Regions from separate parts of the Paenibacillus sp. genome, predicted to be linked through region 1. Evidence: riboswitches for the same ligand, from Rfam matches in the RefSeq annotation. Region 1 holds a riboswitch; the other holds the start of a gene.

Region 1 (11,535 bases):
GCAAATCCCATATGAGGTGATTTCCTATTCGGACGCTCCCGAACGCTGCCAACACCTTCGCTCAGGTGAAGCGCAGCATTTACCGATTCGCGCCGCCGAGCGTACTCGTCGCCACGTTGATCGCCTTGTATTTCGAATACACGAACGGCACGATGGATGTGGAGGATTTCGTCAGCCTGCCGGCCGTAGCCGGATGGTGTTTGGCTTTCACGTACGTCGCTTACCGGAAGCCGGAGCATCTTCGCAAATTTGAGATCGCGACGTTCCTCTTTCTCTGTCTGCATCATCTGTATCGTTTCTATTTCATTGTGCACGGGAAATTCGGCGCCGGGCATCACGATCTGAACGAATACACGTTCTGGATCCCGTTCTTCTATATATGCGGCTTTCTCATCCTGGATAAAACGATGGCGCTCCGCGTGTCCCTTGCCGTGTTCACAGCTACCGTTTTTATTGGCGCGGGGCGCTTTTGGGTGGATCCGTCCGGCGCCGGCGCCATTTTGGATGTCATACTGCAGTTTTACATATCCAATGTCGTGTACATCGTCGCGCTGTATTATTTGTATTACGCCGTCGAGGCGAATGTGCAGTCCGAAGAATATCAGCGCATGGCGTTTACCGATTTTTTGACGCGCCTCCCGAACCGACGTCAGCTCGAGGAATGGATGGCCGCCGAAATCGGGGCCGTGCGCGAACGCCGCACGCCGCTGTCGGTCGCGCTGATCGACATCGATTGCTTCAAGCAGATTAACGATGCTTACGGCCACGATGCGGGGGATGCGGTGCTGGTCCGATTCGCGGCGTTTCTGTCCGAGCGCATCCGCGGCGGAGATTCGGTCGGCCGATGGGGCGGCGAAGAGTTTCTGGTGGTCATGCGCCGCACCGAGCTTGGCGACGCCGCCGCATTCGCCGAGCGGCTTCGAGCCGACCTGGAACGGGAGCCGTTCCCGGAGGCGGGGCGCGTCACGGCGAGCTTCGGCCTCGCGCAGCTCGGAGGCGGCGAAGAGCTGTTCTCCCTGCTCAAACGGGCCGACCAAGCGCTCTACGTCTCGAAAAGCGAAGGCCGGAACCGCGTGACGGCGCTGTAAACCGACTGCGTGAACGTTCTTCGCCGTTCGGCATAAATCCCAGCGAATGGCGAACCCTACGGAAGAGGTGAATCGCCGTGGATCCCAAAAAAAAGGAACCGAAACCGACCGCAGCGCCAGGCATGAACATGAACGACGACGCTTTGGAGAAAAAAGCGACCCCTCAGGATGTTCGCGGCGACGACGCTACTTCCGTCACCCGATTGTTCCTGGACCGCACCCCGGAGGATTAATTCCTCCGGCTTTCTTTTGTTACGAGCTCCTCCGATACCGTTTCCCGCCGACGCCGGGCCCGACGGCCAGCACCGACTCGATCGACAACGTGCGCGGAGCCAGCCGCTCGAGGCAGAACGTCCTCGCATAGGTCTCCCCGATTTCCAGCAGCTTCACCCGCCGCTTCGTCAACCCCTTGTCGCGGCCGGCGTAAATGACGGTTACGACTTGCCCTACGTACTTCTCCAATCGATGCTTCACGTAGCTCCCTCCATTCAGACGCGGCTGATGTTCACGATGGTCTCCAGCTGGATTCGGACCGTCTCCGCGCGCGTCTGCAATTTGATCGTTCGATCGACCGGGTCGATCTTGATCACGGCTCCGACGACCGTCTTATCGCCGTACTCTCCGAACGTCGTGACGGCCGTCTCCTCGCCGCTTACAATCGCTTCGGCAAGCGCGGCCGACAACTCTTCGACTCTCTGCTCGTCGAACTCCGGCTTCTCGCGGGCGCTCTGCCGCATGCGTCGGTTCATGTTCGCCGCCCGAAACTGGGGCAGGACGATGCGCGACGACTCCCAAAGACCGTTCTCTCGAAGCTTTTTCCCTCTCATGACGTCACCGCTTTACGAATGTATGTTCTTATTATATACCAAACAAACGTTCGATATGCAAACAAAAAAGAAATCCCGACCGGCTCTTCGGAGCAAGCAGGGATTTTATCGTTGCCGCGCGGTTCACGCCAAAAATTCAATAAACACCGGGCTGCGAAGCGTGCCGTTCCTCATGACGTGGCGGGTCTTCACCTTCGCGCGGAGCAGCGGTTCCAAATGTATGATGTCTTTGTACGAGCCGGATTCGATCGATCTCGCCACTTCGTAAAACGCCGCCTTGTGCGCCGGGCTCACGCCGAATTCGATTACCCCGGCCGGCCGCAGGCCGTCTCCCTCCGGCAGAGCCGCCAACCAACCGAACTCCGACGTGCGGTACCCCGTGATCACGACGTCCACGTACGTCCAATTAATAACCTTCTGCCATTTCTTCACGCGCCGGCCGGTCGAGTATCGGCTCGACTTTTCCTTCGCGACGATCCCTTCCATCCCGCGCTCTTGAACGGAAGCGAACAAATCGGTACCCTTCTCTTCGAAATACGGGATGACCGAGATGTTCGGGTTGTCGATGCGCAGCCCGGCCAGCATTTCCTTCCGTCTCATCAGAGGAAGCATTCGCAAATCGTTGCCGCGGTACCAAAGCATATCGAAGGCGACGAAGCTGACCGGGTTCGTCCGCGCCGCCGCGTCGATTTTGTCCGCTTGCCGCAGCTGGAACCGGTCGTTGAGCGCTTCGAACGAAATGAGGCCGGTCTCCCCGTCGATCTGGGCGACCTCTCCGTCGAGAATGACGTCCTCCTCGATTCCTGCGAGCAGCTCGGGATATTTCGAAGTGACGTCGTTTTCCTTCCGAGTATATAAACGAATCTCCCCATCCGTTCGGGAGTAAATCATGCGGTGTCCGTCGATTTTGGGTTCGAAAATATGATCGGGGCTGTCGAAAGGCGCCTTGGCCGTTTCCAGCAGCATCGGGGAAATAAACATATGCATCACCTTGCTGCCATTATACCGCTAGCGGCCGCCGACGCGGGGTGGGAAGTAGAGGAAGAACGAGCCGGGAGCGAATAGCTAGATTCCTGCTTGCAAATGATATCCTTACATACTTAGGAGGTGGCATCGATGGGTACAGGTTCCCAGAGTTCCAACAACTTGATCGTTCCTCAAGCGAACCAAGCGCTCGAGCAGCTGAAGTACGAAGTCGCCCAAGAGCTTGGCATTCAAATCCCGCAAGACGGATACTACGGCTACATGGCTACGCGCGACACCGGCGCGATCGGCGGCCACATGGTTCGCCGCATGGTGCAAATCGCCGAAGAAACGTTGGCGCGCGGCGCGCGGTTTTAACTACAATTTTTACCCGTGAAATAGTAACGACCCCGTCGGATGCGATTCCGTCGGGGTCGTTTCGTTGGCGCTTGCGCCCGTTGTTCCGGAATTCCAACGAACGGGTCGGGAGATACTTTCAATGCGCCTGCACACCGCGAGGAAGGAGGGATTTCGTTGTCTCACGATACATCCCATAAACACGGCAAAAAGACGCGCCCCGGCAACAACCACGATTCGGCGGTTCCCGGATCGACCAGAGGAAAAAAGTAACGCGATCAATAAAGGAAGAGACGGGGGTCCCCGTCTCTTTCCTTTGGTCGTCGCGCCTGTTAGAACCTTGTCGTTGGTTCCGTTAATGCGATTCCGATAAATTTCGTCTGTACGATATACCGATCGGGAGCCGGGCCGATGAATCCGAACGGGTAACACGTCTGCAGCGTCAGCGTTTCGAAGTCGGTCGCGGCCAACACGCTCGTATCGGTGTCGGGAACGATTTGGAAACCGGTCGCCTCGTAAATATACGTTCCATAAGGCGTAGCGAATTCGATCGTGTCTCCTATCTTTAAATCTTTGAGCTTTATGAACACGGTATCTCGGTGTCCCGCCACGTACACGTGGCCGCCCTGGCCGGGAAGCGAGCTCTCCGGATAATGCCCGGCGCCTCGTTCCAATTCTCTCGCCTCCGTGCCGTGGATGATCGGAACGTCGACGTTCAGCGACGGGATGTGCAGGTCGCCGATTTTTTCGCCGATCTTCGGCTCGGGCGACCACAGCCCGTTCTGTCCCGGTACGTACTCGATCGCCGGAAAAAACCGGAGGAGAACGGTTTGTTTCATGTAGCTCCAGCCATGATAACTGAAAAGCGCCGCCCCTCCGACGATCATGACGGCCGGGATTACGATCGAGAAGAGGCGCCCCCACGTCCAGCGTTGTTTCTCAGCCACATTAACCATGTTGTTTCAACGCCCAGAGCTTCTGCTTAAAATATCGTCTCGCCGGACCGAAGGAGACGGTACCCAAGGCGGTCAGAACGATGCCGGCCAGCATCATGAGCATATGCGACGTCGCCGTATCGGGGAGACCGCCGAGCGTAATTTTGCTGCTCGGGGGCTTCGTATGGGACGTTCCGCTTCCGCCGCTGTCTGCCGGGCTGCCGTCATTTCCGCCGGGATCGTTATTGCTTGGAAACGGGAGGCCGTTTTCTGCTTCGTTGCCGCCGCTGCCTCCGCCAGTGTTATTGCCGCCATTGTTACCTCCGTTGTTGCTTCCGTTGTTATTGCCACCGTTGTTGCCACCGTTGTTGCCACCGTTATCGCCCCCATTGTTACCTCCGTTATTGCCACCGTTATTCCCCCCGTTGTTGCCTCCGTCATCTGGCGGCGGCGGTGGCGGCGGTGGCGGTGGCGGCGGTGGCGGTGGTGGCGGCGGCGGCGGCGGTGGTGGCGGCGGCGGTGGTGGCGGCGGCGGTGGCGGCTCAGCGTTGGAACCGCCGGTGAGCAAATTCGCGCCGATGCCGAGCAATCCGCTGCCGAACGCATTCCCGCCGCTCGTCAGCAGATTCAAGCCGAGGCCGGCTCCGGCGCCGGTTCCAGTCGCTTTGCCGTTGCCGCTCGACAACATATTGCCGGCCGCGCCGGCTAATCCGCCCGTTCCCGTCGCCTGGCTGCCGCTGGAAAGCACATTCGCACCTAGACCGGCCACCCCGTCGCTCGAGGAACCCGCCGCGCCGCTCGACCCGCTCGATAGTACGTTGCCGCCGATGCCAGCGAGCCCGCCGGTTCCGGTTCCTTGGCTGCTGCCGCTCGACAGAACGTTGCCGCCGACGCCTGCAGCCTCGCCCGTGCCCGAGCCTTGGCTGCTGCCGCTGGACAATACGTTGGCGCCGACTCCGGCAGTGCCGCCCGTGCCCGAGCCTTGGCTGCTGCCGCTGGACAATACGTTGGCGCTTCCGCCGACAAGGCTGCCGCTGCCGGATGCGCTGCTGCTGCCGCTCGAGAGAACGTTGGCGTTCACGTTCGCCGCCTTGCCGCTGCTGGAAGCGCTGCTGCTGCCGCTGGACAATACATCGGCGTCGACGCTTGCGGCTTTGCCGTTCCCGGGCAATTGGACATCCAACTTAACATTGTCACTGCCGGCCGAAGCGCCGTCTTCCTTAACCGACAATAGGTTGGCCCCGATGCCGACAAGATCGCCGTCGCCCGACGAGTCGTTATCGTCATCCTTCAACAAATTGACGTCGATGCCGGCTGCTTTGACGCTCTCCGCCGCCCCTCCCCGACTATCGGTTCCGACGACAGCGCTGACCGGCTCCGGCAACGAAGTCGGCGATCCTGCCATCGCCGATTGGGCGAATCCTCCGACAAAGAGCAAAGAAACCGCTCCCGCCTTCAACGCCTTCCCGGGCTTCCTCCTCATACTTCAACGCCTCCAATTCATAGGATCGACGTCAAACGAACGGTGCCGACCATTGACCGCTCTTTTCGAAGTGCAAAAAGAAAAATGCCGGCGAAAAACATCGCTGACGGCACGTTCGACAAAATCGGTTAAGATACATACCGTATCATTCTATGCACTAAATGTATCATCCTTCCACCTTTCTGTAAATGCATGCGACATGAAATTTTCGACAAAATTTTCATAAAGTTCTACTCCAATGATGCTAAGTCGCAATGAAAAGGGGAACCTTCGTCGTGCTTCTTTCTGCTTACTTCTAGTCCTGGAGATTCTATTTTTTTCCTCCTCGTTGCCACTTTTTTGGAACATGCTGTATGTTAAATAAAGGCAATATTTTCAAAAAGGGGAGAAACCCATGGAACAGAAGATCGTGATTGACGTTAGAACCTTATTGCAGCATTTAAATATACATAACGTATCTTGCGATCTCTTCTTGTCCAAACCGCATGACCAAACACAAAAAACGCCCGTAAACGGATCTGCTTTATGCAGCATGCTGGTGGAACAAGCGCTGCAGGAGCTGCCGGTTAAGGTCGTTTAGTTTACATATATCGTTAGTTAGACCCATAAAGACAAAACCACTCCTGACAAATGGGGAGTGGTTTTTGACAAAATTAGTTGTTCTTCAAGATCGAGTTAGCTTCTTGTTTCAGGAACTCCTCGGTCGAAATTACATTGGCATATACTCCGTTAAGTGCACTTACAAAGGCATAATGCACCTGATCAGCTGGCACGATCTTATCTCTATAAGGTAAGTCCCTTGTAGTACAAGCATCTTCAATAAGCGTACAACTAAAACCTAGCTCCATCGCAGCTCTGACTGTGGCATCGATACACATATGCGTCATCATACCAACAATCACTAGCTTGGTCACCTCAAGCCCCCTCAACTTTGCTTCTAAATCGGTCTGGAAGAAGCTGTTAGGTGTGCTTTTCGTGATCACCGTTTCGTGTTCCAGAGGTAGAACAGCTTCATTTATTTTGACTCCCTCTGTATTGGGAAGGAAGAATGTTGCCCCTTCGTGATTCGAGATATGCTGAACATGGAAGATATTGGGGTTGTTTTGTCTAAACCATTCAAGAATTTTACCTGCATGATCGGCTGCTTCTACTGGATTGCTTAATTCCATCCTTCCATTTGGAAAATAGTCATTTTGAATATCGACTATGATCAAAGCTACGCTCACTTTATTCACCTCATCAAAATATTTAGTTACAATAAAATCATAAATAATATTTTGATTTTGGACGATACTTTGGTGAAACACTTTTAAGTCAAATGATTTCATGGTGAAAGGATTTATATATATGCAACTTGATCATATTGATTTTTATATCCTCAAGCTATTATCCGAAAATTCGCGCATTCAATGGAAAGACTTAGGCGAAATAATCCATATGACTGGGCAAGCCGTAGGTAATCGTATTAAGAAACTTGAAGAAAGTGGTGTAATTAAAGCCTATTCTCTCATAATCGATGAAATGAAATTAGGTTTTTCTTATACAGCGTTTGTCATTATTCATATGAAAACAGCAGATCATGTTTCGTTTATTCGTTTTATTCATGATCGAAACGAGGTGGTTGAAGCTCACCGAATCTCAGGGGAAGGCTGTTACCACTTAAAAATAAAAGTTAAATCCCAAGATCAACTGAATTTTTTCCTTGATAAACTTCTCGATTACGGGAACTATAGTTTAAATCTGTCAATACAAGAGATCAAACAAGGCAATCCGTTGACTGCAGCATCGGAAGAATAGCATATTCTAAATCATCATCCGTTAAGCACTCAACCGAGTAAAATAAAAAGATCCCTTATGCAATAAGGGATCTTAGTGTCGTATGTATGGAGCGGGTGATGGGAATCGAACCCACGCTACCAGCTTGGGAAGCTGTGGCGTGGGTATTTCTTTGCCGATCTGAGAATTTAAAATTGCGGCTGTATCAGTAATTATTGCCGATAGCTCAGTTCACATTAAACCCGTGTTTATCATCAATATGAATTAACTTGCCCCATAATTGCCCCATGTTGCCCCCCCGAACTTCCACTGCGATCACCGTGGTCTTGAGAAATCCCAATATGAATGTGATCGAGGGAAACGCCGTATATTCTGCATAGTTCCAGAGCCTTGTCGTATTCCATTTTCCTATTATCCATTTCATAACGTAAAAGCGATTTCGTCGATATACCGACCAAGCTGGCCGCCTCCTCAAGCGATAGGCCCGCATTTTCTCTCGCAGCGCAAAGCGTTAATTTATACGACATCCTTGAAGTGCCTCCCGTTTACGTGCTGAAAAAGTATGTGTATAATTTTCCAATACAAATAAATTAAATAAGAGGTGTTAGATGGCGCTCCGGTTGAGGAGCCGCCTGCCTGAAATTCTCGATCAAACCGGAAAAACACAAGCCGCGTTGGCCGACTATTTAAACGTAACCGAGAGTTATATTTCTCAGGTTATAAATGGAAAGCGACAACTGTCTGTCATGAAGTTAAAATTAGCAGCGAGATTTTTAAACTGTTCGATGGACGATTTGATCGAGTTGATTGAAGATTAAAAGCAGGCGGTTGGGCTTAATAGCTCCTCCTCCGGACCAGACTTAAGCTATACGTTAAGTTGTTCTCATAGAAGTCCATTCACCTCGCCATTCGGCAGCTGGCTGGCATAGATCTCAGAAGTCACTTCTCGCTGTTTCCTTAGCCCCTTTAGCTTTGCGCCGCCGGCTTTCACCGGCTTTGCCATTTCGTTACATACAAATATAACACCTTTTTACATTTCTTTATATAGTTAATATTCCATATTTATCTATGTGGCTTGATCTAGGTGGCATTTCGAACAGGCTTCGGCAGCTTCGTGATGAACCGTGCGTACCCATCGGCGTTCTTAATCAGGTTGAGGGAATGGTACCGAGGCAGGTTGAGCAGGTCCTCCTCCTGGTACGGATACAGCTCACTCTGCAGCTCCGCATAGTTCTTCTTATCGCACCCGCTTATCAGCATGTAGGAAGCGTTGGCACTCCGGAGCTCGTCTCGGATGATGTTGATCTGGTTCAAATAGTGGCAGCTGATGATCGGCTTCAAGCTGAATTTTGCGAGCCGGCTTAGATTCTCCTTCAGCATCCGTTCCGTCGTGCGCACCTGGTACAATTCGTCGATGACCATGTTCACCTTCGTATGCTTCGAGCGGTCCGGGATCTGGTAGTCGCGGATCTGGAGCGCGAGTCGGAGCTTCGACATCCAGTAGGTGCAGATGACGTCCTTCTCGGCGTCCGTCGGGTAGGCGCGCTCCGGCATCCGGATGCAGATCAGTTGGTTCTTCTGGATCTCCTTTACGAGGTCGATATTGCCGGCCGTATCTTTCTGCAGCATCATCTCGAGGTACGTGTTCGCCTCGAGCTCGTTCATGCGGTCGATGATGCCGGATATAAGCGAATCCTTCGTTCCGGTCACGACGCCCTTCTTGTCGGTCTCATCGAGCTCGGCGAGACTCGCGGCATGCTTGCGGAGAAGCTCCGCCTGCGAGGCCGGCGCCGCATTGATTGCTACGGCGCGCGCCTCGTGGTCCTGCAGCACCTCGAATACGTCTCGGATAGCCCCACCGTTGATGAAGACGACGAGCGCAGCCGCCTGCAGATAACGCTTCATTTTTGGCGTCAGCGGCGCATCGTTTGTCGCGATCGCATTGACCAGCGTCTGCAGCTGCGTCGCCGACATCTTCGCGTTCTCGTATTGGCGGAGTGGATCCGCGCTGCGGCCGATCTCATTGTAGCCGAGCCCTTGCAGCTTCCGGAGATCCCCGCACTCGATGTTCAGAACTTTCTCCGGCGGGAACAGCGCGGCGATCTCGCTGCTGAGCTGGCAGTTCGAGATGAAGTCGAAGACGATCATGCACTCACCGTTTCGGATCGCGTCCGCGCCGAGGTTCCCGAGCAGCGTCGACTTGCCGGCGCGCGTCGGACCGATTAGCACCAGCGTCAGGTTCCGGTATTCCCGGTCCGTCGAGAGGTACGCCTTCTGCTCCTGGCCGCGGTACGTGTTCGTACCGATGCACATGACGCCATGCCGCAAATCCTCCGGCACTTCCGTCTCCTGCGTCTCCACCCGCTCAATCCCTGCAAAACGCTCAAGCACCTCGCGCCCCGGCAGAGCGATGAAGTTCTGCGCCTCCTGGTCTCCGATCTTGTTCCGCTCTGCATGCAGCGTGTAGTCCGTGAAGTGGAACGTACGTCGGTACGGCTTATACGCGAGCCTGTTGTCCTCCGAGATCGTGTCAAAGCTCTGCGCCAGGCTGCGCGCCGCGTTCCGCTGCCGGAGACCGTCGGCACTCTCGCTGAGGACCACGATTTCCGTGTTCAGGATCGTCGCGCCGGCTTTCCGCTGCGTAGACTCGCTGATAGCCTTGCCGCCGTTCAGGCGCTCGATCAGCCCCTCCAGTAGGTTCGTACGCGTCTCTTTTGCTTTCTTTCCGGTGAACACCTCGCCCATCTCCGACAGCAGCGTGTTGGCCACCGAAAGCGCCATCTTGGCCGCGTAGCCGAGGCCCGCCTTGTTACGGTCGACCGGCATGTGACGGTTCACCTTGTCGATCGTATGGCGGTACGTGGCGCGCCAGGAGAACTGGGAGCCGGGCAGGAAGTTATAGAACACCGCAGCCTTGTCACCCTCCTCGAGGAGCTCAACAACGTTCAGGTTGCTCAGCAGCAGGTCGTTGTTGCGGCGGTCCGTCGCCAGGCTGAGGGCGTCCTCCTTCTCGTAATGCAGCTGCAGCTTCGTCGCGCCTACGCCGAACTCCGGCAGTGCGTCTACCTCCTCGATCGTGACGCCGGTCCAGACGTCTGTGATCTTCTCTCGCAGAAAACTGAGGTGCTGGCGCGGAACGATGAAATAGAACTCGATGCGCTGCCGCTCCATGTAGACGTAATAGCTGACCTTGGCCGGCGCCGTCACGCTGTACCGTGTACCGAGCAAAAACTCGCGGCCGAGCACCTTGATGAGCTTCTCCTCCTCCCGCTTCACGTTCTCAAGTATGTTCTTGTATAGCGTAGCGATTGCCCGGGCGATTTTGTGCGTGGCTTGGTTCCGAATCGAATTATTTGGTTTGAGTCTTAGAAAAGCATACTCCGGGCGGACGACTTGCAGCACGTTGCGGATCGGGACGGACTTCATGCTGCAACACCTCTCACGAAAAATCGGACCAATACATACACGGTGAATAGGATCCCGCTCCAGCGGTACCCATCTTTGAGCCCAACGACCCCGAGGACGATGCCCAACCCGCATCCAATCAGTGTGATCGGGTAGATCGCGTCGACGAGAAGGTTCCCCGTCGCGGCCAGCCAGTCAACGATCTGCTCCTGAATGTGGCCCCTCACTGCGGCTTTCGCCTCGCCGACCGTGCTGCCGAGTGCCCGCTCCGCGAGACCCCTGATCGGTGCGGTAAGCGCCGAGCCCACGCCACCCCCGCTAAACTTGTCGACCGTCTCCGCCATCGGCGTCGGATCGATCCACTCTCCACCCCGCATCATGGCAAAGTGCAGGTGCGGCCCGGTCGAGTGGCCAGTGTTCCCGCTGAAGCCGAGCAGCTCGCCGACGCGGATCCGCTCCCCGTCGTGGACGGTCACTTTATCCATGTGGCCGTACACGATCCTCGTTCCGTCGTCCAGGCGGAGAATGACGCCCTTTCCGATGTTCTCGGCGCCGTAGTCGACCACGCGCTCGACGACGCCGTCTGCAACGCTGTGCAGCTCCGTGCCGCGCGGCATGGCGAGGTCGATGCCGGTGTGCACCCGGCCGTCGCGGACCTCTTCGAGGGTGCCGTAGGGCGACGTGAGACGAAACTTCATAGG
Region 2 (11,535 bases), on a different contig from region 1:
TCGTCCGCTGCATCCATATAGAGAGCGAAATGCGATCCGGCGTCTTCCCTCTCCGTTCCGCCTCGCGCAGCAGCTTGCCGACGAGCAGCCCTGCGGCGATGAGCGACAGCGAGTATATAAAGCTTTCCATCCGCTTCCCTCCCTTAGCTTCCCCGGCGCGCATCGCCCGGGGCGCGGGTTGTGCGTAACAGCGTCCGCACGCATGCGAAGAGCCGACCGGAACGACCGGTCGGCTCAGGAATGCGAAGCTTACTCGTGGAAATCCAATCCCGAACGCGTTTCTTTGACGTAGCCCGCGCGGATGACGAAATCGCCGAAATGTTCGCCCGCTTCGCGCTCCTTCGCGTACCGCTGCAGCATCGGACGCAGCTCGGACAAAATTTCGTCTTCGCCGATGTTTTCGCGGTACAGCTTGTTGAGGCGCTGACCCGCGAAGCCGCCGCCGAGGTACATATTGTATTTGCCGGGACCTTTGCCGATGAACGCGATTTCCGCGAGCATCGGACGCGCGCAGCCGTTCGGGCAGCCCGTCATGCGGATGACGATGTCCTCGTCGCGAAGGCCGTTCTCCGCGAGCGCCGGCTCGAGCTTCTCCAGCAAGGAAGGCAAGTAGCGCTCCGCCTCCGCCATCGCGAGGCCGCACGTCGGCAGCGCGACGCATGCCATCGAGTTGCGTTTCAGCGCCGTGTATTGAGCGCCGTCGGTTAGCCCGTACGTCTTAATCAGCTCTTCGATTTTCTTCTTCTTCTGGCTTGTGACGCCGCCGATGATCAGGTTCTGATTCGCTGTCAGACGGAAGTCGCCGGTGTGCACCTTCGCGATTTCGCGCAGCCCCGTCATGAGCGGATAGCCTTCCTCGTCCTTCACGCGGCCGTTTTGGATGAACAACGTGAAATGCCACTTGCCGTCGCTGCCTTTCACCCAGCCGTACCGGTCGCCGTTATGGTCGAAATGGTACGGACGCGCGTCCTCGAGCTGCCAGCCGAGCCGCGCGTGCAGCTCGCCGATCAGCCATTCGATGCCGCGATCGTCGATCGTATACTTGAAGCGCGCGTGCTTGCGCACCGAACGGTCGCCGTAGTCGCGCTGAATCGTAACGATTTTCTCCGCCACGTCGACGATTTGCTCCGGCTTGATGAAGCCGATGACGCGCGCGAGCTGCGGGTACGTCTTCGTGTCGCCGTGCGTCATGCCCATGCCGCCGCCGACAGCGACGTTGAAGCCGACCAGCTTGCCGTTCTCGACGATCGCGATAAAGCCGAGATCCTGCGAGAACACGTCGACGTCGTTGGACGGAGGAACGGCGATGCCGATCTTGAACTTCCGCGGCAAGTAAACCGGGCCGTAAATCGGCTCTTGCTCCTCGCCGTCGCGGCTGTCGAACACCTTTTCTTCGTCGAGCCAAATTTCGTGATACGCTCTCGTTCGCGGGTCGAGGTGATTGCTCACCTGCTTCGCCCATTCGTATACTTCCTCATGAACCTCGGATTGGTACGGGTTCGGGTTGGCCATGACGTTCCGGTTGACGTCGCCGCACGCGGCGAGCGTGCTCAGCAGCGCCTCGTTCACTTCTTTGATCGTCGCCTTCATGTTCCACTTCAGCACGCCGTGCAGCTGGAACGATTGGCGCGTCGTCAGACGGATCGTGCCGTTCGCGTATTTTTGCGCGATGCGGTCCATCATGAGCCATTGGTCCGGCGTCACGACGCCGCCCGCCGCGCGCACGCGCAGCATGAACTGGTACGCGGGCTCGAGCTTTTGCTTCTTCCGTTCGTTGCGCAAGTCCCGGTCGTCCTGCATGTAGCTGCCGTGGAACTTCATCAGACGGTTGTCGTCTTCGGGGATGGATCCGGTAATGCGATCCTCCAGCGTCTGCGCCAGCGTGCCCCGCAAGTAATTGCTTCGCCGTTTAATATCTTCGACGTCGCTGTGCGGCGCGCTGTTCGGCGAGAGCAGGTTATTTTCTGACATGGTGCGTCTCTCTCCTCTCGGGTCGTTCAAACTTCGCTATTAATAAACGTCGCGCTGATAGCGCTTGTCCTGCTGCATCCGCTTCAAATATTCGAGCGCTTCGTCCGAGCTGAAGCCGCCTTCCTGCTCCAAAATCGTCGCGAGCGCGGCATGAACGTCGTGCGCCATCCGCTTCTCGTCGCCGCAGACGTACACGACGGCGCCTTCTTGAAGCCATTTGTACAGCTCGCGGCTCTTCTCCAGCATCCGGTGCTGGACGTACACTTTCTGTTCTTGGTCGCGGGAGAACGCAACGTCCATATTCGTCAGCACGCCTGCTTTCAGCCAGCGCTGCCATTCGGTTTGGTACAAGAAGTCCGTCGAGAAGCGGCGGTCGCCGAAGAACAGCCACGACTTGCCCGAGGCGCCGATTTCTTCGCGCTCCTCGAGGAACGCCCGGAACGGCGCGACGCCCGTGCCCGGCCCGATCATGATGATCGGCGTCGCCGGGTCGGCCGGCAGCTTGAAGTTCGGGTTGTGGTGCACGTATACCGGCAGCGTATCGCCCGGCTCGACGCGGTCCGCGAGGAACGTCGAGCAAACGCCGTATCGGTTGCGGCCGTGCGACTCGTAACGAACCGAACGGACCGTCAAATGCACTTCGTCCGGATGCGCCTTCTGGCTGCTCGAAATCGAGTATTGGCGCGCGGGAAGCTTGCGAAGAATCGAGACGAATTCTTTCGCGGGCACGCCTTTCAAGCCGTAGTCTTGAACGAGATCGAGCAGATCGCGGCCATACGCGTACGCGCGCAAGTCCTGCTCGCGGCCCGCAGCCGTCAGCTCCGCGAGACCGCTGTTCCCGGTCAGCTTCGCCGCTTGTTCGAGCAGCGGTTTCGTCAGCACCGTTATTTCATAGTGACGCGTCAGCGCTTCGCGGAGCGGAGCCGTTTCGCCGCCCTTCGGCAGCGGAACCGCCTCTTCGGCGTTCCAGCCGAACGCTTCGATCAGTTCCTCGACGAGGCGAGGATGGTTTTGCGGATAGACGGCCAAGCTGTCGCCGGGTTCGTACGTCAAGTTGGAGCCTTCGAGCGACAACTCGACGTGGCGCGTTTCTTGGTCCGAGCCGCGGCCGTTCAAATTGAGGTTCTCGAGCACTTCGGCTTGGAACGGGTTCGTCCGGGAATATTCCGATTCCCCGGCCGCCGCGCCTAACGCGGGAGCCGCCGCGGCGGCGGATGCGCCGCCGCCTGCCGTCGCTTCGTTCAGCGCGGCGGACACTTGCGCCATCCATTGCGCGGCCGGTTCGTCGAAATCGACGTCGCAGTCGACGCGAGGCGAGAGACGCTTCCCGCCGAGCTCTTCCAGGCGCTGGTCGAAGTCTTTGCCGACTTTGCAGAAAAACTCGTACGACGTATCGCCGAGCGCGAGCACGGAGAAGTTCAGCCCTTCGAGCTTAGGAGCCCGCTTGCCGTGCAGGAACTCGTAGAACGGGATCGCGTTGTCCGGCGGATCGCCTTCGCCTTGCGTGCTGACGACGATGAGCAGGTTTTGAATTTTCTTCAAATCGCCCGTCTTGAAGTCGCCCATGGACGAGAGCGTCACCTCGAAGCCTTGTTCCTTCAGCTTCGCGGCCGTCTTCTTGGCGAGTCCTTGGCTGTTGCCGGTTTGCGAGCCGAACAGGATCGTCACTTCTTTGGGAACGGCCGGGGCGATCGCCGCCGGCGCCGCAGCCGCCGGAGCGCCAGCCGCGGCAGGAGCTCCCGCGCCTTGAAGCGCGGCCAAATATCCGCCGAGCCAATTCCGCTGCGCTTCCGTCAGCGTGGGCAGCAATCGATTCAGGAGCTCGACCTGCTCCTGAGTAAATGGACTATTCGTAACTTGAAGTACCAACCGAACACACCTCGCCACTTTTCGTCTGTAATTCCGAGTAATTTGATTCCATTAATTTTTTCCTCTATTGAACCTATCATAGGTAGCGGCAGCATGCAATGAAAAGGACTTTATAGGAACTATCAATATTACTAATAAAGCAGTACGGTATGTACAAGGAAAGGTTGGCTCAATTCGGTCGGAGTTATCCGCGGCCGACGACGGAGAGCGATGCATACGAAAACGGCGGCCCGGTTCGCGCATGGTCCCGGCCGCCGCACTCATCCGTTTTCGGAGTCAAACGCGACCCGGCTTTTGCCGCGCCGCTTCGCCGGAAGGTCAACCTCCCCGCCGGACCGTCGCTTGCTCGAGCAGCCGTTCGAACGCTTTCGCCTCGATCGGCCGGCTCAAATAATATCCCTGCGCCTCGTCGCAATCCGATTGCTCGAGCATGTGAAGATGCACCTTCGTCTCGACCCCCTCGGCCACGACCCTTCTTCCCAGGTGATGAACGATCGTAATGACCGATTGGACGATCGAAGCATGGAATGCGTCTTGGTGCATGTTTTGAATGAACGACTTGTCGATCTTCAGGAAATCGAACGGCAGCAGGCGCAAATAATTCAAGGACGAATACCCCGTGCCGAAATCGTCCAACGAAATCGTGACGCCCAGCTCCTTGACGCGCTTCAGCTTCACGATGGAGGACTCCAAATCGAGCATCGGAACGCTTTCCGTGATTTCGAGGTTCAAGCATGACGGCGGCAGCCCGGTTTCGTCCAACGTTTTTTTGATCTGTTCGACGAAATTGTTTTGTAAAAATTGTTTGACGGACAAGTTTACCGAAATGTTGAAGCGGTGCCCCTCGTCGTGCCACTGTTTCGTCTGGCGGCAGGCGGTGCGAAGCACCCATTCGCCGATCGGTAAAATGAGCCCCGTCTCTTCCGCGAAAGGAATGAACTGGTCCGGCGGCACGATGCCCCGCTCCGGATGGTTCCACCGAACGAGCGCCTCGGCGCCGACGATGCGCCCCTCCTGCAGATCGTATTTCGGCTGATAGACGAGATACAGCTCGTCCAGCGCAATCGCTTTGCGCAGTTCTTTGCTAAGGTTCATTTTGATACTATTGGCGCGATCGGTTTCCTCGCTGAAGAACGAGTAAGCGTTCCCCCCGCTTTCCTTGGCTTCGTACAAAGCCGCGTCCGCATGCTGAATAAGCGATTCGACGTCAGCGCTGTCCCCCGGAAACAAGCTGATGCCGACGCTCGGCGTAACGAACAGCTCGTGCCCTTCGATCAAATACGGCTCCGACAGCTTCCGGATCAACTCCAGCGCCTTCGCCTCCGCCTGCGCGCGATCCGAGCCCGGCAAATAGGCCGTAAATTCGTCGCCGCCCTGCCTCGAGACGATGCCGCAGGCGCAAACCTTCAATCGCCGGCTCACCTCGTTCAACAAATGATCGCCGATGCGATGGCCGAGCGTATCGTTGATCCATTTGAACCGGTCCAAATCGATGAAAAACATCGCTCCGTTCGGCTCCTTCAACCTCTCTTCGACCAATTGGCGGAACCGCACCCGGTTCGGAAGTCCCGTCAACGCGTCGTGGTACGCCATATATTCGATCAGCTGTTCGCTCTTTTTCCGTTTGGTGATATCCCGCACGATCAAGAGCGTCGCAGGCTCGCCGTTATAGTCCAAGCGTGTGCCGATCAGCTCCGCATGGAACGTGGAGCCGTCCAGACGCCTAAGCACGAATTCCTGCGGTTCTTTGGAGTCTCCGGCCTCATGAATCTGCCGTTCGAATCCCCTGGCGCGCTCCAGATCTTCGGGAGCGACAAAATGCGCAATCGTCACGTCGTCGTGCTTGCCGCCGGCCCCCGCGCCGAACACCTCGATCGCCGCCCGGTTCCAAAACAGCAGCTTGCCGTCGCGATGCACGATGATCGGGTCCGGAGACAGCTCGACCAGCTTCCTGTGACGCGCTTCGCTGTCGATCAACTCCTGCTGCGTTTGCTTAAATTCCGTAATATCTTTGGCGATGCCGAACACGCCTCGAATTTCGCCGTTAATGTAAATCGGCAAATTTTTTACGGATAAGGTCATATAGGTCGTTTTGTGCTTGGGGATGCACCGCAGCTCGTACTGGCGGTACTCTCCTCTGGCGGCAGCCTGGAAATGTTCCCAAACATGCGCTAAATCGTCTGGATGCACGAACGGCGCGAACGAACGGCCCGCAATCTCCGCTTCCGAATAACCCAGCATTTCTTGGATCGTTTCGTTAAAGCTGAGAAAATGTCCTTCCAAATCGAGCGAATATACGCCGTCCGGGTTATGGTCGAACAACGATTTATATCGCTGCTCGCTCTCCTGCAGCTCCCGCTCCGCCTGCCGCAGCGGCGTGACGTCTTTCGCGATCGCGAATACGCCCACGATGCCGCCGTCGACGACGACCGGCAAGTTCGTTACGTTCATAATGAAATAATCGTTCCGCAGCTTATGCCAAATGCGGACCTCGTAATTGACGCTTTCCCCTCGGTAGACGCGCTCCAGCATGGACAGCACCAAGTTCACGTCGTCCGGATGGCAAAACGGCAGGATGGAACGTCCGAGCAGTTCTTCCTTCGTATAACCGGAGATTTCCGTTGTGCGTTTGTTATACGTCAAGATTTTGCCTTCCGGATCGAAGGAAAAGACGGCGTCCGGGTTCCTTTCGAACAACGATCGGTACCGCTGCTCGCTCACTTCGAGCTCCTTCTCCGCGCGCACCTTGTCCGTAATATCTTTCGCGATGCCATACATGCCGACGATTTCCCCGTTCACGTAGATCGGCATCGTCGTTATTTTCATAAACGCGACGGATTGGTCCGAGATGCGAAGCACGCGGATTTGAAAATCGCCGACATCCCCGTTCATGACCCTATGAAACTGCTCGACCGCGACCGGCAAATCTTCGGGATGCACGAGGCGAGCGAATTCGATGCCGACGAGCTCCTTCGGATCCATCCCGGCGATGTTGCCCCCTTGCGGGTTGACGCCGACGAATTTGCCTTCCGGGTCGATTTCGAAGACGGCGTCGGGGTTGCGGTCGTACAATGACTTATACCGCTGCTCGTCGATCGCAAGCTGCCGCTCCCGCTCCATTTGCTCGGCGATGTCCCGGTATATGCCCCCGAACGCGATCAGCCGCCCTTCCGCATCCGGCACGGCGAACAGCGACAGCGATACATCGACCTCCGTTCCGTCGCGGCGAAGTCTCTTGGTGACGAAATTGGCGGTCGGCCGGCCCGAACAAGCCTTGGCGAGCAATTCGGCGGAATCGGAACGCTCGGGTTCCGGAACGAACGGGATGCGAAAGACATTGCGCTCAATCAGCTCCTCCTTCGACCAGCCGAACATGCGGACGAAGCCTTCGTTCACGTGAAGAATGTTCGATTCGGGATCCGTGATCAACACCGCGTCGCTCATGTTGTCCATGAACGATTCCATGAAGCGGCGATGGCTCTCAATGACGTTTTCCTGCTTAACCCGTTCGGTGATATCTTTGACGGTAATAATGATCATCGCGGATCCGTCATCCTTCACCAAAGGATGATAAGTAATTTCGTATTGCATGCTCCCTTTCGGCGTCGAAACTTCCCGCTGATACGTCATCGGCTTGCGGCTTCGAACCGACTCGCGATACGAGTGAATAAGCTCGTCGGCAAGTTCCGGCGGGAACATGTCGGCGATCCGCCGGCCGATATCTTCTTCTTTGAAAAATCCGACCTCGGTCGAAGCCGGATTGCAAGCGACCAAGCGGCAATCCCCGCCGTCTTCGACGGCAACGACGGCAATCGGGTCGGCGATACCCCGAAAAACGTTCTGCAACAGCTCTTCGTTTGGGGACACGCCTCTCACCTCCACATCAAATACGGCTGCTCCTCATTTCGGCCGCCGTCGGATCGCGTTCCTCCATCGCGGCGGCTTGGCGTTACGTGTCGCGTTGACGCGCTGCAGCCCCATAGCTTTGCGTCCTTGTCTTTCGACAAGTTTGCCCTGAAACCAACGAATCCATTTGACGTTTTTTGCTTTTCCCGATTTCTGTCGATTCCGCTGACGAACACTCTCGTCGAACGCCGGCTAGCGAGGTTTTCCAAGCTTATCAGAATCGTCAACGTTCGACAATTTGAATTAAAGCGCTTTAATTTTTATAAAAAATAAAATACCCGGCGAGGTCGCCGGGATTCGGTCTTGTCTTATAATCTCCCGCGGCGCCGCTTCGCCTCGAGCAGCCGGCTCATCCGATCTGTCCCGGCTTCCGGACTCGACGGATCGGCGGCTGGCGCGGGGGGTGCGGGCGGCGGCGCGGGAGCAGGGTGCGCGGGCGCTTGCGCCTTCGGCGATGCGGGCGCCGACGGATGCGCGGCCCGCGAAGGCTGCTCTGGGCGGGCGGCGCGCTCCGCCGACAATTTGCGCCGCAGCCGCTCCGCCGCCGTCGCGGCCCCGGGCTGTTCCGTCGGCGGGACCGCTTCGCCGCGCGCGCTCCGCCGCGGCATGAAGCGGCGCAGCGCGGTCCGCGTGAGCTGCAGCCGCCGGAGCGCGATATCCGCGACCCACAGGAGGAGCGCTGCGGCAAGCAGCTCGCGATGTAGACCGGCGACGCGAAGCTTCGGCTCTGTCGGAGCCGCGAACGCGTCCTCCGGCCGCTCGAAATCGAGCACCCGCCCGCCGGTCAGCTCTGCGATTTGTACGAGCGCCTCGGTGCCGTCTCGGCCGCCGATGCGGTATTCCGGCGAATACGGGACGACGAAGCCGGCGACCGCCGCCGCGGACGTCGGTCCCTCCTCCGTCCCGCCGCCGGATCGCTCGATCCGCGCCAAGTACGCGCCCGGCTGCAGCAGCTCCGCTCGACCGGCGTACTCGCCCGGGGCCGTCGGCTCCAGCTCCACCTGGCGTACGTTCATCGCTTCGTCCGTCACCGTCGCGACTAAATTTCCAAACTCCGCGCGATCGGCGTCGCCGACGCGGACGCGAATGTCCGCTTCGTTCCCGGAAATTTTCGTTTCGACCTCCATCGGGGCCGCGCCGAACGCCGGGAACGTCCACTTGACGATGCCGGCGAACGTCTCGGGGAACCGATCCCAGCTCACCCAATCGGGCGCCCATTTCCCGGCGGCGTCGCTCGTCCATGCGACGGCCTTGCCCGCGCCGAATTGCCAACGCGCGAGCAGCGGGTCCGGCTCGGGGCTTGCGAGCGCCACTTCCGCCGTCTCCTTCGGCGTCGTCGCGACGTACGCCCGCACCTCGGGAAGGCCGCCCGCGAACAGCGGCTGCCAATCCGGCGCCTGCGCGGCGGCGGGGACGAACGGGCGGTCGACGACATACGTTCGCGAGATCAGCACCGCCTCGCGGCTGAAGATGGCCGGAACGGTCGATTGATCGTTCGTAAAATAATACCGACCTTGCGCCAGCCCTGCGAGCCGCTCGAGCAGCCGCTGGTCCGCGTCGTTGCCGATCGCCACCGTCGAGAGCGTGACGCCGGCCTCGACCATTTGCTCCGCCAGCGCCTCGTAGCTCTGGTTCGACGCCGACTGGCCGTCCGTAAGCAAAATGATATGTTTGCGCTGCGCGTCGATGTCCTTCGCCTTCGCGAACGCTTCCGCCACCGCGGGGTAAATGTCCGTGCCGCCGTCCGCCGCGATCGAACCGATCCGTTCGATGACGTCGTCCTTCTCCGTCAGCGGCTGCGGCTCGACGACCCACCACGGGGCGGAGTCGAACGCGAGCACCCCGATCGTGTCGCGCTCGCGCAGCAGCTCCGCGGTGCGCGCCGCCGCTTCCTGCGCCAGCTCGAGCTTGCCGTCCGACATGCTGCCGGATTTGTCGATGACGAGCATAAGCGCAAGCGACGGCATCTCCCGTTTGCCCCGCAAATCCATGTATACCGGGAGCGCGCGTTCGATCGGGGTCTGGAAATAGCCGCCTAGCCCATAGCTTTGTTCGCCGCCGATCATGACGAGGCCGACCCCGTAATCGCGAACCGCCTGCTCGATCAATTGCATCCTCCGTTCGGACAGGCGAGTCGCCGGCACGCCTACGAGCACGATCGAATCGTACGCGGCGTAATCGATCAACTCGAGCGGCAGCAACTCCGGCGCAACGAGCTCGTAGGGGATAAGGCTTGCGTCGAGCGCGTTCGCGACGTTCGCCGCCTCTCCCTCGCTCCCTTCGACGAGCAGCGCTCTCGGAGGGCCTTCGACCCGGCTGAAGCCGTACGCCGCGTTGTTGGCGGACACTTGGTCGAGCTCGGCGTACAGCTCCGCCCGATACCGATGCAGCCCTTCTTCGAACGCGATGCCCTGCAGGACGAACCGGTTCGCGCCGGGCGTCAGCTCGATCGATCGGCTCGCGATTTCGCGGTTGTCCTCGTAAATACGAAGCACCGCTTCGCCCGCGAACGTGCTCTCGATATCCGCTTCGACCGCGTACCGCTCGCCCTTGTACAGCCGTTCGGGAAGGCGCAGCGCCTCGACGGCGGCGTCGCTCCGCTGCGCGGAAGCGAGCGGCACGACGTCCACCGGGACGCCTCGATCGCGAAGCAGCCGCGCCTGCGCGGCCGCGTCGCCGACGTTCTCCTTCCCGTCGGAGAGGAGCACGATGCGGGGGGACGCGTCTTCGGGCAGCAGCGCGCCCGCCAGTCGAAGCGCCTCGTCCAATCGCGTATATCGCCCGTCGATCTCGCCGCCGAACGCGAACCGCTCTATCGCCGCTTCGCTCGCTTGCCGCTCGACGGACGCGTTCGCCCCCGCGGAGACGACGCCTGCCGCGTCGTCGGCTTCCTTCGCGGTCGACGCGGCCTGAATCCAAGCCGCGAGCGCGTCGTCCCGCGCGACGCTGTCCGAGCGGTCGGCGACGAACACGACCGCCTGCCGCTCGATCGCCGCGACCGTCTGCAGTCCGGCGAGCGCGAGAACGAGCAGCAGGACGACCGCCCCGCGCACCGCGAGGACGGCCTTCCGGCGGCGCCCGTCCATGCGAGCGGTCGACTTCCATACCCAATACAAATATAAGGCAGCCGGAAGCAGCAGCAGCAAATAGAGCGGCGTCTCAAGTCGTAGTCCCACGCCGGTACACCCCCCATTCCCAGACGACGGCGGCGAGCGCCAGCAGCGCGGCCCAGCGCCACATCGGCACCGCCGTCCGCGGTTCCTCGCTCTCGGCGCCGCCCGCTTCCGCGGACTCGCCGCGCGCGAACGCGCCGTCGAAGCCGGAGGGCGCCGATTCGCGCGGATCGCTCACGACATCGAGCCAACGCGCCGCGAGCACTCGACCCGATTCGTCGGTCTCGACGAGGCGGTACAGCCCTGGCTCGGCCGGGGCGGTTTGCCCTTCGGCCGGCTTCCCGTCCGCGAGCTCCGCCCGGATCGGTTCCCCGGCCGGGTCCCCCCGCTCCCAGCGGGCATCCGCCGCGAGCTGCGCGAACGCGATCGACAGCCGTTCGCCGGCGACGGCTCTTCCGAGACTCCCGCTATGCGACGCGGTCAACCAATCGAGCGCGCCGAGCACGAACACCGGAAACTCGGTGCGAAGCGGCCAATCCGACCCCTCCAGCGCGAACGTCACGGTCAGCCGCGGCACTCCCGCTTCCTCCCCGGCGATCAGCAGCGGGACGCCCTCCCGGGAAGCGACGATCGGTTTGCCCGGGGGCGCGCCCACCGGCTCGTATACGGCGGCCAC

What was found. Region 1 has a riboswitch for cyclic di-GMP ahead of VE009_RS02620 (helix-turn-helix transcriptional regulator). Riboswitches for the same ligand answer to the same signal wherever they lie in the genome.
Region 2: linked by a shared signal. The riboswitch ahead of VE009_RS18240 (PAS domain S-box protein) and the one ahead of VE009_RS02620 (helix-turn-helix transcriptional regulator) in region 1 are both predicted to bind cyclic di-GMP.

What each region holds. Positions count from the first base shown of each region.
Region 1 covers NZ_DASQNA010000007.1:328,066-339,600, forward strand. The annotation lists gene VE009_RS02565 (GGDEF domain-containing protein) at 66-1,088, shown strand; gene VE009_RS02570 (hypothetical protein) at 1,166-1,321, shown strand; gene VE009_RS02575 (hypothetical protein) at 1,341-1,562, opposite strand; gene VE009_RS02580 (YolD-like family protein) at 1,577-1,915, opposite strand; gene VE009_RS02585 (RNA ligase family protein) at 2,039-2,896, opposite strand; gene VE009_RS02590 (alpha/beta-type small acid-soluble spore protein) at 3,032-3,256, shown strand; gene VE009_RS02595 (sortase) at 3,568-4,191, opposite strand; gene VE009_RS02600 (hypothetical protein) at 4,184-5,653, opposite strand; gene VE009_RS02605 (hypothetical protein) at 6,048-6,233, shown strand; gene VE009_RS02610 (cysteine hydrolase family protein) at 6,307-6,879, opposite strand; gene VE009_RS02615 (Lrp/AsnC family transcriptional regulator) at 7,001-7,450, shown strand; gene VE009_RS02620 (helix-turn-helix transcriptional regulator) at 7,684-7,956, opposite strand; gene VE009_RS02625 (helix-turn-helix transcriptional regulator) at 8,038-8,247, shown strand; cyclic di-GMP riboswitch class I at 8,338-8,440, opposite strand; gene VE009_RS02630 (hypothetical protein) at 8,510-10,855, opposite strand; gene VE009_RS02635 (M23 family metallopeptidase) at 10,852-11,535, opposite strand, start outside.
Region 2 covers NZ_DASQNA010000033.1:158,243-169,777, reverse strand. The annotation lists gene VE009_RS18255 (AEC family transporter) at 1-130, opposite strand, end outside; gene cysI (assimilatory sulfite reductase (NADPH) hemoprotein subunit) at 250-1,971, opposite strand; gene VE009_RS18245 (assimilatory sulfite reductase (NADPH) flavoprotein subunit) at 2,011-3,840, opposite strand; gene VE009_RS18240 (PAS domain S-box protein) at 4,159-7,707, opposite strand; cyclic di-GMP riboswitch class I at 7,775-7,864, opposite strand; gene VE009_RS18235 (VWA domain-containing protein) at 8,055-10,922, opposite strand; gene VE009_RS18230 (VWA domain-containing protein) at 10,906-11,535, opposite strand, start outside.